DNA from 4 places in the Erwinia sorbitola genome. Region 1 is predicted to be linked to each of the others. Evidence: predicted binding sites of a transcription regulator. Region 1 holds the regulator's gene; each other region holds the start of a gene.
What was found. The regulator CRP, encoded in region 1, controls carbon source genes, mostly activating them, when cyclic AMP is high. The targets are predictions, from matches to a motif close to ATGTGANNNNNNTCACAT.

Region 1 (3,583 bases):
TGGTTCAACTCTTCAATGGGTAAGGCATCCATATCTGCACGTAAAGCAATACAGCGGTCGCCATGCGGCCCGGCAAGCTCTGCCAGCACGCTATTTGGCGTCGGCCGGGTGAGGGTTAACGGGCCAAACTTTGCCAGTTCAGCGGCAACATAATCTGCCGTTCCCTGCTCATGAAAAGAGAGTTCAGCGTTTGCGTGAATATGACGCCGCCATTGCAGTACCTTTGATGTGACATCGTGAATTAAACTCTCAGTATTCATCAGTGCTCCTTGATTGGTTGCAAGGTTAAGACCACAAACCAGACAACCCGGACGTTCGTTTAACCAGCCCGCAGGCCAGCAAGAAAGAAAGCAAAACAAGGAAAAATATACTGCTGGAGTCATCCACTCGCTGTGGCGTGAAATGCGGGTAGTTACCGTTCCGCATGATGTGCAGAAAATTGGCTATCAAAGGGGACAAATCGAAACAGGGAGGGGAAGATCACGGCAAGCTGCATCAGTTTCGGGCGGCCTGATAAGACCGCCGATTGGATTAAATCATCACTATCAGGTCAGCTCTATCACTTCATAGCTGTGGGTGATCTCCACGCTTTTCCCCAGCATAATCGCCACTGAGCAATATTTCTCTGCGGAGAGATCGACCGCACGTGATACCGCTTTATCGCCCAGAGCCTTGCCGCTGACAATAAAGTGCAGGTTGATATGGGTGAAAATGCGTGGAGCCTCTTCACGGCGTTCTGACGTCAGTTTAACCTCACAGTCGGCGACATCGTTACGGCCTTTCTGCAAAATAGACACCACGTCGATAGCACTACAGCCCCCGGCCGCCATCAGCACCATTTCCATCGGGCTGGGAGCTTTATCCCCTGCATTTCCATCCATCAGAATCTGATGGCCTGAGGAGGATTCTCCCAAAAACGTCATTCCTTCAACCCACTTAACTCGTGCATGCATCGCAAAATCCTCTCATTGAACCAGTGCAGAAAGAGTACGCTGCGCTAACAAAAACGGCAACGCCGCCGTTTTACAACTATGCTGAAGCGAGACAACAGAAGACAGTCTTGTAAAGCTGTGCTACAAACGAGGCTGCAATATTTTACTGGCATGAGAATGCACAGTAAAAACGGGACGACAGCTCGAGCCATGCTCCTAACAGAGGCCCGTACAAATTTCCTATGGGAACGCTTGACTATTTCAACGCCTGGCAGGGATTTAGCCCTGTATATCCAGCCTCCTCGCGCAGCAGTTCGGCGGCAACGCCTCTGTCACTCGTAGATGAAGGGTATATTTAGGCACGATTACAACAGAGGATAACAGCGAATGGTTCTCGGCAAACCGCAAACAGACCCTACTCTCGAATGGTTCCTGTCTCATTGCCATATTCACAAATATCCATCCAAAAGCACTCTGATTCATCAGGGTGAGAAGGCGGAAACCCTCTACTATATCGTTAAAGGATCGGTAGCGGTGTTAATCAAGGATGAAGAAGGCAAAGAGATGATCCTCTCCTACCTCAACCAGGGCGACTTTATTGGCGAACTGGGTCTCTTTGAAGAGGGGCAGGAGCGTAGTGCGTGGGTACGTGCGAAAACAGCCTGTGAAGTGGCTGAAATTTCCTATAAAAAATTCCGTCAGTTGATTCAGGTGAATCCTGACATTCTGATGCGCCTGTCTTCACAGATGGCGCGTCGCCTGCAAGTCACCTCAGAGAAAGTGGGTAACTTAGCTTTCCTTGATGTGACCGGACGCATCGCCCAGACGTTACTGAATCTGGCGAAACAACCGGATGCCATGACTCACCCGGATGGTATGCAGATTAAAATCACCCGTCAGGAGATCGGCCAGATCGTCGGCTGCTCCCGTGAAACCGTAGGTCGTATTCTGAAAATGCTGGAAGATCAGAACCTGATCTCCGCACATGGTAAAACCATCGTTGTTTACGGCACACGTTAACCGGCTCTGAACCCACGGCGCGACCCCCTGTCGCGCCGTTTTTATTTGGTGTGGCTCATGTGGCGGAGAATCATCTATCATCCCGAAGTGAACTATGCACTCAGGCAGACGCTGGTGCTCTGTTTACCTGTGGCGATCGGCTGGATGCTCGGCCATCTGCAAAACGGCCTGCTGTTCTCTTTAGTTCCTGCCTGCTGTAACAATGCTGGTCTTGATACCCCGCACAAGCGTTTCTTTAAACGCCTGATCGTCGGAGGCTGCCTGTTTGCCTTCAGCAGCTTTTTGATTCAATACGCTGGTGCCGAAGGGGTTCCCCTACCGCTGATCCTGCTGGTGATGGCGCTACTGCTTGGCGTCACCGGTGAGATCAGCCCGCTGCACGCACGTCTGCTTCCCGCATCGCTGATTGCCGCTATCTTCACCCTCAGCCTGGCCGGACGCATGCCAATGTGGCAGCCGCCGCTGCTCTATATTCTTGGCACTGTCTGGTACGGCGCTTTTAACTGGTTCTGGTTCAGGCTGTGGAAAGAGCAGCCGATGCGTGAAACACTCAGCCTGCTGTATCGGGAACTTGCCGACTATTGCGAAGCCAAATATAGCCTGCTTACCCGGCTTACCGACCCGCAAACTGCCTTGCCACCGCTGCTGGCGCGCCAGCAAAAAGCCGTCGATCTGATTAATACCTGCTACCAACAGATGCATATGCTTTCGGCCAGCCGCGATAGCCACTACCAGCGTCTGACACGGGCATTTCAGGTGGCGCTTGATTTACAGGAGCATATAGCGGTCAGCCTGCATCAGCCGGAGGAGGTGCAGAAGCTGGTGGAGCAGAGCCACGCCGAGGCGGTGATCCGCTGGAATGCGCAAACCATCGCCGCCCGCCTGCGCGTGCTGGCCGACGACATTCTCTACCACCGTTTTCCAGAGCGTTTCACCATGGAGAAACAGCTTCAGGCACTGGAGAAGATCTCCCGTCAGCATCCGGATAATCCGGTCGGCCACTTCTGCTACTACCACTTCAGCCGCATCGCCCGCGTGCTGCGTACCCAGCGTCCACTGTACCGCCGTGACCTGATGGCCGATCGCCAGCGCCGCCTGCCGCTGCTTCCTGCGTTGAAAAATTACCTGTCGTTAAAATCTTCAGCCCTGCGCACTGCCGCGCGTTATGCGGTGATGCTGGCCTTTGCCAGTTCACTGGCGCTGTTCTTCAACCTGCCAAAACCTTACTGGGTACTGATGACAGTGATGTTTGTCAGCCTCAACGGCTACAGTGCAACCCGGGTACGGATTCAGCACAGGGCTTTGGGAACGCTGGCCGGGCTGGCGATTGCTGCCGTGACTCTCGGCCTGCATGCGCCAGAGTCCTGGATATTACTGGTGATGCTGCTGATCACCCTGGTGAGCTATCTGTTTATCCGCAAGTTTTACGGCTGGGCAACGGTGGGGTTCACCGTCACTGCGGTTTACACATTGCAACTGCTGTCGCTGAACGGAGCCCAGTTCCTGCTGCCCCGATTGATGGATACGATAATGGGCTGCCTGATAGCCTTTGGTGGCATGATCTGGCTGTGGCCGCAGTGGCAGAGCGGTTTGATGCGTCAGAACGCTCACGATGCGCTGGAGGCTTATCA
Region 2 (3,583 bases), 1.8 Mb from region 1:
GCTGTTAAAAGAGCGGGCGATGGGGATCACCGCCGAAGAGTTCAACCTGAAGAAAGGGCTGGTGTTAGCGGTACTCTGCGGGATCTTCTCTGCCGGTATGTCATTCGCGATGGATGCAGCCAGGCCGATGCATGAAGCCGCAGCCGCGCTGGGTATCGATCCACTCTACGTGGCATTACCCAGCTATGTGGTGATAATGGGCGGCGGCGCGCTGGTTAACCTCGGCTTCTGTTTTATACGCCTGGCAACTCAAGCGAACCTGTCGGTGAAGGCGGACTTCTCCGTGGTGAAATCGGTGCTGATAGCTAACGTCGCACTGTCGCTGCTCGGCGGCACCATGTGGTATTTACAGTTCTTCTTCTATGCCTGGGGTCATGCGCGTATCCCTGCTCAGTATGACTTCGTCAGCTGGATGCTGCATATGAGCTTCTATGTACTGTGCGGCGGTCTGGTCGGGCTGATTCTGAAAGAGTGGAATAACGTGGGGCGTAAGCCAGTAGGTGTATTGAGCGTTGGCTGTTTTGTGATAATCCTGGCGGCCAACATTGTCGGTATGGGTATGGTCTCCTGACGGCTGCTGAACGGGTAACATATCAAGGGCTGGCCATCTGGTCAGCCCTTTTACATGGCGGTGATTATGCTTTTTCAGATCCTGTGTGTAACTGCGGGCTGCGCACAAATCGCTGACGCCAGCCGCTGGGCGTCATGCCCGTTTCGCGGGTAAACACCACGGAAAAGTAGTTACTGTCGTCAAAGCCGCAGCGTGCAGCGACTTCACCGATCAGACATTCGCTGGTGCGCAGCAGATGTTTTGCCTGGCACAGCTGTAACTGCCGTAAATAGTGACCAACGGTCATCCCGGTTTGCTGACGAAAAAGCTGTTTTAACGCACGTTCTGACAGCTGATGCTGCGCGCAAAAAGTGGCGAGATCGAACGGCAGAGCAATCTGTCCCTGAATCGCCGCCATCAACAGATCGAGCTGTTCACCTTCAGGCATTTGCCAGGCGCGGTCGGAAGCATAGCGATGGCGCTTGAGCACTAATGCCAGCTGCAAAAACAGGGCTTCGGTGAGCTGGCGCGACAGTACATCACTTTTGCGGCTCTCCTGCTCCAGCTGCTGGATCACACCGCGTGCCAGTGCCATACCTCGCGTGGTTAAACGCCAGGCGGAGGAGTCAGCTGGTGGCAGCAGCTGCTGCCAGTCCAGGCTTAACTGAAAGCGCTCCGGGCAGTAGATAATATTATCCAGCGCCAGCTCATTTACCGATTCATAGCTGTGGCAGTCACTGGCGCTGATATAGAAGATATCCCCGCAGGTGACCAGCCAGGGCCGGTCATTCATCACATGCAGGCCGTTACCGCGCCATACCAGCACAATCTCATTAAATTCATGAACGTGAGGCGGAAAGGAGGGTTGAGAGGTGCGTTCCGCCACCGCTACAGGCATCTGTTCCGACGGTAAATAATCAGCTTTTGCCAGCCGCAGGGGAGCAGTCACGGGTCACCTCATCAGTTGTTTTGTCGCAGTGTACGTGGAGAAGAGCCAAATTCGCGTTTAAACAGCGTGGAAAAGTGATTGCTGTCACCAAAACCACAGTGAAAGGCAATATCTGTTACGCGCATTTCACTGTGCCGCAGCAGATGGCGCGCCTCCAGCAGACGCAGGCGATTAAGATAACGCTGCGGAGTACTGCCGGTTTGCTGCTTAAGCTGGCGATGCAGGGTGCGCAGCGATAGCGAGAAGCGGTCGGCCAGTTTTTCCCACTCTATATCCTCACTGTAGTGATCCGCCAGCCAGTCCAGCAGCCCGCGCAGACGGCCATCCTGGTCGTCACTGCTGGCGGCACTGCATCCCTGACGTAACAGCACCAGCAGGCGCATAAAGTTCATCTCCTGTTCAGCCTGGCAGGCCATGCTGTCATTGAGCGGCGGCAGTTCTAACTGGTCAATCAGCTGCCTGGCCTGTGCCAGCACCTTATTGCCGATGCGCCAGTGGGAGGAGTAATGCCCATCCTGCTCCTGAGGCAGCAGATGCTGAAGACCCGAGAGGAAACGAAACGATTCCGGCCCGCGATACAGCACGTTAGTCAGGCAGAGATTCTCCGTCTGTTCGTACAGATGGCGGTCATGGCTGCGCACAAAGCAGACGCAGCCGCTGCACAATGGCTGTGACTGGCCGTTAAAGACATGAATCCCTGATCCCTGTTCAACAATGACGATTTCATGAAAATCATCGTGATGATGTTCCGGAAACACGCCCTGCGGTGCACGCGGCTCAATGGCCACCGGGAAGTGCCCGGTCGGGAAGAAATCAACGCTGTGTAAGACGGTCATGATCGTTTCCTCTTTAACATTCAGGTAACAGAGTCTACGCAGCGCGGAAAAAAGGCACCTTGAATTTCTGACAGTGAAAGCGGCTATCCCGGTGATATTTTTAAGAAAGTACCGGGGAAAAGTGAGAAATGCGGCCAGCGTCACATCCTCCATTTCACCGCCATAAAACTGTTCTGCCACGGTTTTGTGAGCTGCTTCACGTACATCTTTGTCATGCTGCCAGCGGCCAGATCCGGTTGGCAGTAACAAGAAGGTAGCTAAATCAGGCTCTTTTACACTGGTGACATTGAATCATCAGGAAGCTATTACATGAGCCTTCGTCACTTTGTTGCCATCGATCTTGGTGCTTCCAGCGGTCGCGTTATGCTGGCACAGCACGACTCACACAGCGGTGAAATTACGCTGAGTGAAATCAGTCGCTGCGTCAATCAGCTGGTCACGATTGATGATCGTCAGTGCTGGGATCTTGATGCACTGGAACGGTTTATTACCGCCGCACTGGAAAATATTGACCGGCAGGGCATTGTGCCGGAAAGCATCGGTATTGATACCTGGGCGGTGGATTACGTGCTGCTGGATGCGCAGGGCGGACGCGTCGGGCCTCCCGTTGCCTATCGCGATGACCGTACCCACGGCGTGATGGCTCAGGCCTGCCGTGAGCTGGGGCTCGACGCTATTTATCAGCGCACCGGTATCCAGTTCCTGCCATTTAATACGCTTTATCAGCTGCGGGCGCTGTGCCGCGATCGCGCTTCCGATCTGGCACGGGTCGCTTATGCACTGCTGATCCCTGACTATCTGCATTACCGGCTGACAGGCCAGCTTAACTGGGAATATACCAACGCCACCACCACTCAGATGCTGAATATCACCAGCGGTGAGTGGGATGCAGAGCTGCTGCGCTGGAGCGGGGCGAATCCCTCCTGGTTTGGCAAGCCGTCGCAGCCCGGCCGACGGGTGGGCGTCTGGAGCAGCCCGTCAGGAAAAGAGATTCCGGTGGTGGCGGTTGCCACCCACGACACCGCCAGCGCGGTGCTGGCAACCCCGCTGAACGGTGAAAACGCAGCCTATCTCAGTTCCGGAACCTGGTCATTAATGGGGTTCGAAAGCCGCCAGCCTTTTACCAGCCAGGCCGCGCAGGATGCCAATATCACCAACGAAGGCGGGGCCGAAGGGCGCTTTCGGGTGTTGAAAAATATCATGGGCCTGTGGCTGCTGCAGCGCGTATGCGACGAGCTGGCCATTACC
Region 3 (3,583 bases), 330 kb from region 1:
ACATCTGCGAAGGTGAGTTGAATACCCGCATCGGCCAGCAATTTGCCGATAAAACCACGGCCGATATTACCGGCGCCAAAATGTAATGCTTTCATAATTATTCCCGTATCAATGATCCAAGAGTCGGACATGCCCAAACCAGGAAAGGGCCGGGCATGCCCAGCCCTTCAAAGAGGTGTGATGGATAGTCCGCTTACGCGCTGGTTTTTCCTGACAGAATGTCGAGCACTTCCTGCACACTGGTGGTGGTGGCCAGTCGGGCAATCACGCTGTCATCGTCCAGGGCATTGGTCAGGCTGGTAATTACCTGAATATGTTCGTTATTACGGGCAGCAATACCGATGACCAGGCGGGCGATATCATCCGGCTCTTCACCGAAGTGAACGCCGTCCGGGTACTGGCAGAACACCACGCCGGTTTTCAGCACGCGGTCTTTGGCTTCCACGGTGCCATGCGGTACGGCGATAGACTCGCCCAGGTAGGTGGGCGTCAGTTTTTCGCGCTCCAGCATGGCGGCAACGTATTCCGGCTCAACGTAACCCCCCTTCACCAGCTGCTCACCGGCAAAGCGAATCGCCTGCTCTTTGTTCGTCGCATGGTTGCCGAGGAACACGTTGGCAGCACTCAGTTTGAACAGGTGTTCCTGGCCCTCATCAAAGCTATCACTCAGCGTACTGCTGACTTTTTCGCGGTGACCGGCGCTGCGCCCGGCTTCGACCAGACGGGCTGTCAGGTCGGTATACAGGCCGCTGTCGAGGAAGTTGGTCAGTGAGATATGTTGCGCATGTGGTGCCTGGCGCATTGCACGTTCGGTCAGGTCGCGGTGGGTAATGACCAGGTCGACATCGCCCGGCAGGCTGTTAATGGCGGTATTGGTCACGGAAATACTGCTCAGTCCGGCATCGTTTACCTTCTTGCGCAGTACGCCTGCACCCATGGCGCTGGAACCCATACCGGCATCGCAGGCCACGATGATTTTGCGTACATGGCTCAGGTCGCTGTGCAGGCCATCAGCAGCGCCAGCAGGTGTAGCGGACTGGCCTTTAGACTGCGCTTTCATCTCCTGCACACGGCGGGATGCGGCTTCGATATCGTCATCTTCTTTCACTTTGCTGGTTTTCAGCAGAATGGCAGAAACCACGAAGGAGACGGCAAAAGCAGCGACGATCGCAGCGATGTTAGCGAAGTAAGCCCCTTTTGGCGTCATTGCCAGTACCGCAAGGATGGAACCTGGAGAAGCCGGAGAAACCAGACCGCCGTTCAGCAGAGTCAGGGTGAATACGCCGGTCATTCCGCCGAGGATTACCGCCAGAATGAGGCGCGGGTTCATCAGCACATACGGGAAGTAGATTTCGTGAATACCACCAAGGAAGTGGATAATCGCAGCGCCACCGGCAGACTGTTTAGCGTTACCACGGCCGAAGAACATATAAGCCATCAGCACGCCCATACCCGGACCTGGGTTGGCTTCGATCAGGAAGAAGATCGATTTACCGGCTTCGCTAGCCTGCTGGATACCCAGCGGCGAGAAGATACCGTGGTTAATGGCGTTATTCAGGAACAGGATTTTCGCCGGTTCGACGAAGATGGAGGTCAATGGCAGCAGGTTGTTCTGCACCATCAGATTCACGCCGGCGGCGAGAATGTGCGACAAGCCTTCCACCAGTGGGCCGATTGCCATGAAAGCAAGGATAGCCAACAGCATGCCGATGATACCGGCAGAGAAGTTGTTAACCAGCATCTCAAAGCCGCTTTTGATTTTACCGTCAACCTGGCGGTCGAAGGTTTTAATCGCCCATCCACCCAGCGGGCCGGCAATCATTGAGCCAAGGAACATTGGCATATCGGCACCGACGATAACGCCCATGGTGGTGATAGCACCAACCACACCGCCGCGATCACCACCGACCAGACGACCACCGGTAAAGCCGATCAGCAGCGGCAGCAGATAGGTAATCATTGGGCCAACCAGCTTCGCCATCGTTTCGTTTGGCAGCCATCCGGTTGGAATAAACAGCGCGGTGATAATACCCCAGGCAATAAATGCCCCGATATTTGGCATTACCATATTGCTCAGAAAGCGACCAAAGTTTTGTACCTTGATCTTGATATCTGATGAGGACATAAAAAACACCCCTTATTGGTACGCGCCGACGAATAAGAGAGCGCGTTGAATTTTTGTTTTAGACCCGGCAGCGGTAACCGTCAGTATCACTGTATGCAGGCGGACTCTATCACGCGGATTTTATGCTGCGTAGCTGTCGCAAGAAGTGTGATTTAGATCACCATGCCAGGTGGGGGTAGAGGGGGGTTTTAGTGACGGCGATCACATTTGTGACGTGTAGAAAAACGACTAAGGCGTTTTTTTAAACGAAAAAGGCGGATTGGTGTGATGAATATCACATTTTAATGTTGTTGTTTTGTGTGTTATTTGTGATCTGCATCACAAATTATTTTCGACCAGAATGCGTCCGATCACACTTCTTTCGTCGCCGAAATCTTAAGAATAGTCTTATGTAAGAAAATTACACGATATGAGGGGAGAGGAGAAAAAAGAGCTGACGAATGCCAGCTCTGATTGATTGCTTACTGGAAACTGCCCTTCAGCGCAGTTTGCGCCTGAGACAGCGCCTGAGCGTTGGCACTCAGATTACTCATCAGCGTATTGTACTGGCTGGCCTGTGCCTGGGTCGGGAACTGAATCGCCGATCCATTAAAGCTGACGTTAGCCCCCTGCTGTTGCAGGAAGTCACCGGTCTGCACCGCATCCTGGCTCAGAGTCTGTAATGCTGGCAGCAGCGGCATCAGCGTTGCAGCAGGTTGAGTCACCACTTTGGTGTACACATTGTCATAGACGGTCTTCAGCGCTTCAGGCTGTTTCAGAGCGGCTTTGCTGCTGTCGGCCTGAGTTTTCGCTGTCTGAATCTGCTGGGCAAGAACGCCAAGAGAACCGCTCGCCTGGCGCAGGGCATCACGATGCGTCAGATAATCCTGTGGGGTGCGAATAGCGGAAAGCTCATCCACTACCGGCTTCAGGCCGGAATCTACTGCGCGGTTAACCTGCTGTGAGAAACCATAAAGAATGGCGTAGTCGCTGACGTAGGGGCCAAATTTCTGCTTTTGGTCTTCACTCAGACTGGGAAGGTGTTCACCGCTGCGCATCACGGTGTTTTGCAGGAAATCGATAAACGCTTTGCGCTGATCGGCTTCGTTATCGCCACAGCCAGTAAGCTGTAATACCAAAAACAGCGCCATAACCGGCACCAGCAGACGCGTCAAGATGCGTGATGATCCTGTCATCATAAGAAATTAACTCCTGTTAACAGATACTTATCGGTTTAATTCAAACAACTAATCTTGCGTAAAGAATAGTCGAAATCACTTTTGATGGATAGCAGAGTCTATGTAACTTATTTTTGCGCCTCGTTTTTTGGCTGATACCAACGCAGGATGAAAAAATAAACAAAAAATATGATCCGGATCTCACAAAATGATCTAATACTTATGATCCTGGCGTTACCCTGTGCTGCCCCAAAAAGCGCCCCAGTGGCTGATGTATGCCAGCATTGAGAACCTGGACTTA
Region 4 (3,583 bases), 2.1 Mb from region 1:
GGTGCGTAACTTCCTGCAACAGCCGGTTAAAGCACTGATCCTGCGCTCATACGGCGTCGGAAATGCACCACAAAATAAAGAGTTCCTGAAAGAGCTGAAAGAAGCCTCAGAGCGCGGCATTGTGGTTGTTAACCTTACGCAGTGTATGTCTGGCAAGGTCAATATGGGCGGTTATGCCACCGGGAATGCACTGGCGCTTGCAGGTGTGGTGAGCGGCGCGGATCTGACCGTTGAAGCCACGCTGACCAAACTGCACTTCCTTTTGAGTCAGGATCTGACCAGCGATGAAATCCGCCAGCTGATGAAACAGAACCTGCGCGGCGAACTGACCCCGGATTGATTTTAAAGGAGAGAAACATGCGTGAGCGTCAGGCATTGTTGTTGGTTGATCTGCAAAATGATTTTTGTGCCGGCGGTGCTCTGGCCGTTAATCAGGGCGAAGAGACCATCGCGGTGGCAAACCAGCTTGCCGCTGAATTCTGCGCGCGTGGTGAGCCGGTCATTGCCACGCTGGACTGGCATCCGGCTGGTCATGGCAGCTTCGCCAGCAGCGCAGGAACGCAGCCAGGCACACTGGGTGAGCTGCACGGCCTGCCGCAGGTGTGGTGGCCCGATCACTGTATCCAGCACAGCCAGGGCGCGCTTCTGCATCCTGCGCTGAACCAGACCCTGCTCACCTTGAAAGTTTACAAGGGTGAAAATCCTGAAATCGATAGCTACAGCGCTTTTTTCGACAACGGACGTCGCCAGCAGACCCGGCTGTACGAATGGCTCCAGCAGCACGATATCACTGCGCTGACGGTTATGGGCCTGGCAACGGACTACTGTGTGAAATACAGCGTGCTGGATGCGCTGACGCTGGGTTATCAGGTCACCGTAGTAAGCGCCGGATGTCGCGGAGTGAACCTGCGGGCCGATGACAGTGAAACGGCCCTCGCCGAAATGGCTCAGGCCGGGGCAAAAATCCTGTAGAGTGCTGAATGTTTCCGGGCCGGTTTCTACCGGCCTGCGGATAATTCCATTACGAATTATTCGTTAAGGAATAATTTATTGCAGTTTGATACGGGTGACCGCGTCATCCTCAATACCGAACTCTTCTTTCAGCTGTTTTTTACTTTTCATCACGATTTCTCCACCCCTGGCTACACTCATATGTTGCGGATTATCGTTATGACGTGCCTGCCAGAGTAAAACCAGTTGCAGGCTGTTCTCTTTCTGCTCCGGCGTAAGAGCGACACCGTCTGCCCATTTGCCGGTTTCTACCGCGGTGACGAGGCGCTGGTAAATATCAGGCGTCATGCTGGCGATCATCTCATCCAGTTCCATTGTAGCTCCTAGCCCTGAGTACTGTTGCCGTCTTCATCAGTGAAACTCAATGAAGCGGAGTTGACACAGAAACGCTCACCGGTTGGCTGCGGGCCATCAGGGAAGACATGACCAAGATGTGAATCACAGCTACCACAGCGAATTTCAATACGTTGCATGCCGTGAGTATCATCTTCAAGATAGCGAATAGCGTCATCGCTGTAAGGCTGATAGAAGCTCGGCCAGCCACAACCTGAGTCATATTTCGTCTCAGACAGGAACAGCGGCGCCTGACAAATCAGGCAGTGATAGATGCCTTCATCTTTGTTATGCAGCAGTTTTCCGGAGTACGGCGGTTCGGTTCCACGCTGCTGGGTAACGTAGCGCTGCATCTCATTTAACGCATTTTCGGGTGAGAAAGGTGTATCATCATTAGCCATGTTAGACTCTCTGGCAGTGTTATTCTGAAAAGATCGGCTAGTATTCTAACAAATACATAACAAGATCAGGTGAATTTTTCTTGTAGAGGGCACAACAAGATCCAGCCATGGCTGAATTTGTGATGCAGCTCACTATTTTAATCGTTCACCCCTTTGTATTCGGGCATTCTGCCCCAAGATCCATGTTGTTCGTGCGTCAAGAATAAGGTTTTGTGTTGAATAATTCCTGTGCGTCAGTTTGATTTGTCGCAACAATTGACACGATTCCGCTTGACGCCTGGTAAGGTTTTTGTAATTTTACAGCCAACCTTTTATTCACTATCAACAAGCTGGTGGAATATATGACTATCAAAGTAGGTATCAACGGTTTTGGCCGTATCGGTCGCATCGTTTTCCGTGCTGCTCAGGAACGTTCTGATGTAGAAATCGTTGCAATCAACGATCTGCTCGACGCTGAGTACATGGCTTACATGCTGAAATACGACTCAACTCACGGCCGTTTCAACGGAACCGTAGAAGTGAAAGACGGCCATCTGGTTGTTAACGGTAAAACCATCCGTGTTACCGCTGAACGTGATCCGGCTAACCTGAAGTGGGATGCAGTAGGCGTTGATGTGGTTGCAGAAGCGACCGGTATCTTCCTGACCGACGAAACTGCACGTAAACACATCCAGGCTGGCGCTAAGAAAGTTGTTCTGACTGGCCCATCTAAAGATGACACCCCAATGTTCGTTATGGGTGTAAACCACAAGTCATACGCTGGCCAGGATATCGTTTCTAACGCTTCCTGCACCACCAACTGCCTGGCACCACTGGCTAAAGTTATCAACGACAACTTCGGTATCGTTGAAGCGCTGATGACCACTGTTCACGCAACTACCGCTACTCAGAAAACCGTTGATGGCCCGTCTCACAAAGACTGGCGCGGCGGTCGTGGCGCATCTCAGAACATCATCCCTTCATCTACCGGCGCTGCTAAAGCTGTAGGTAAAGTGATTCCTGAGCTGAACGGCAAACTGACTGGTATGGCGTTCCGCGTTCCTACCCCTAACGTTTCTGTTGTTGACCTGACTGCACGTCTGGCTAAACCAGCATCTTACAAAGAAATTTGTGCTGCGATTAAAGCTGCTGCCGAAGGCGAAATGAAAGGCGTTCTGGGTTACACCGAAGACGAAGTTGTTTCTACCGATTTCAACGGTGAAACTCTGACTTCAATCTTCGATGCTAAAGCAGGTATCGCTCTGAGCGACACTTTCGTTAAACTGGTTTCCTGGTACGATAACGAAACTGGCTACTCCAACAAGGTTCTTGACCTGGTTGCTCACATCGCTAAATAAGCTTTGTGTTGAGTACGATACAGAGGGCGACGTTGTCGCCCTTTTTTTATGGTTAAATTTCAGAAGGCTGACTGATGAACGAGAAACTCTTTTCACTGCCCGTGATTAACCAGATATCCCCTTACCTCTCACAGCGCCAGATTGGCGAACTCCCGGTCGTGGTGGTGGCGCATCCTAAAGTCCGCGCCGCCGTGACCTTACAGGGCGCGCAGCTGATTGCATGGCAACCTGCCGGTGAAAAACCAGTGATCTGGTTAAGTGATAAAACCGCCTGGACTGCGGGTAAGGCAATACGCGGCGGTGTACCAATCTGCTGGCCGTGGTTTGGCCCGGCGGGTGAGCCTGCCCATGGTTTTGCCCGCATTCTGCCGTGGACGCTGACCGCGCACGATGAAAACGAAAACAGCGTAATGCTGACCTTTGAATTAAAAAGCAGTGAGCAGAGCAAAAAGCTCTGGCCACACGATTTTACCCTGCTCGCCCGCTTCCGTTTTAGTGACC

Region 2: a site for CRP is predicted at 2,464-2,481, ahead of rhaS (HTH-type transcriptional activator RhaS). Genes of this name have one in related genera too.
Region 3: a site for CRP is predicted at 2,388-2,405, ahead of GN242_RS00240 (PTS mannitol transporter subunit IICBA). Genes of this name have one in related genera too.
Region 4: a site for CRP is predicted at 1,863-1,880, ahead of msrB (peptide-methionine (R)-S-oxide reductase MsrB). Genes of this name have one in related genera too.

Annotation. Positions count from the first base shown of each region.
Region 1 covers NZ_CP046509.1:381,273-384,855, reverse strand. Annotated here, with positions in the region: gene GN242_RS01635 (amidohydrolase) at 1-260, opposite strand, end outside; gene GN242_RS01630 (OsmC family protein) at 546-953, opposite strand; gene crp (cAMP-activated global transcriptional regulator CRP) at 1,320-1,952, shown strand; gene GN242_RS01620 (YccS/YhfK family putative transporter) at 2,010-3,583, shown strand, end outside.
Region 2 covers NZ_CP046509.1:2,189,606-2,193,188, forward strand. Annotated here, with positions in the region: gene rhaT (L-rhamnose/proton symporter RhaT) at 1-571, shown strand, start outside; gene rhaR (HTH-type transcriptional activator RhaR) at 636-1,499, opposite strand; gene rhaS (HTH-type transcriptional activator RhaS) at 1,511-2,335, opposite strand; gene rhaB (rhamnulokinase) at 2,645-3,583, shown strand, end outside.
Region 3 covers NZ_CP046509.1:51,716-55,298, forward strand. Annotated here, with positions in the region: gene mtlD (mannitol-1-phosphate 5-dehydrogenase) at 1-95, opposite strand, end outside; gene GN242_RS00240 (PTS mannitol transporter subunit IICBA) at 194-2,125, opposite strand; gene GN242_RS00245 (DUF3053 domain-containing protein) at 2,587-3,303, opposite strand.
Region 4 covers NZ_CP046509.1:2,472,525-2,476,107, forward strand. Annotated here, with positions in the region: gene ansA (asparaginase) at 1-340, shown strand, start outside; gene pncA (bifunctional nicotinamidase/pyrazinamidase) at 358-972, shown strand; gene GN242_RS11045 (YeaC family protein) at 1,048-1,326, opposite strand; gene msrB (peptide-methionine (R)-S-oxide reductase MsrB) at 1,335-1,745, opposite strand; gene gapA (glyceraldehyde-3-phosphate dehydrogenase) at 2,087-3,082, shown strand; gene GN242_RS11060 (D-hexose-6-phosphate mutarotase) at 3,157-3,583, shown strand, end outside.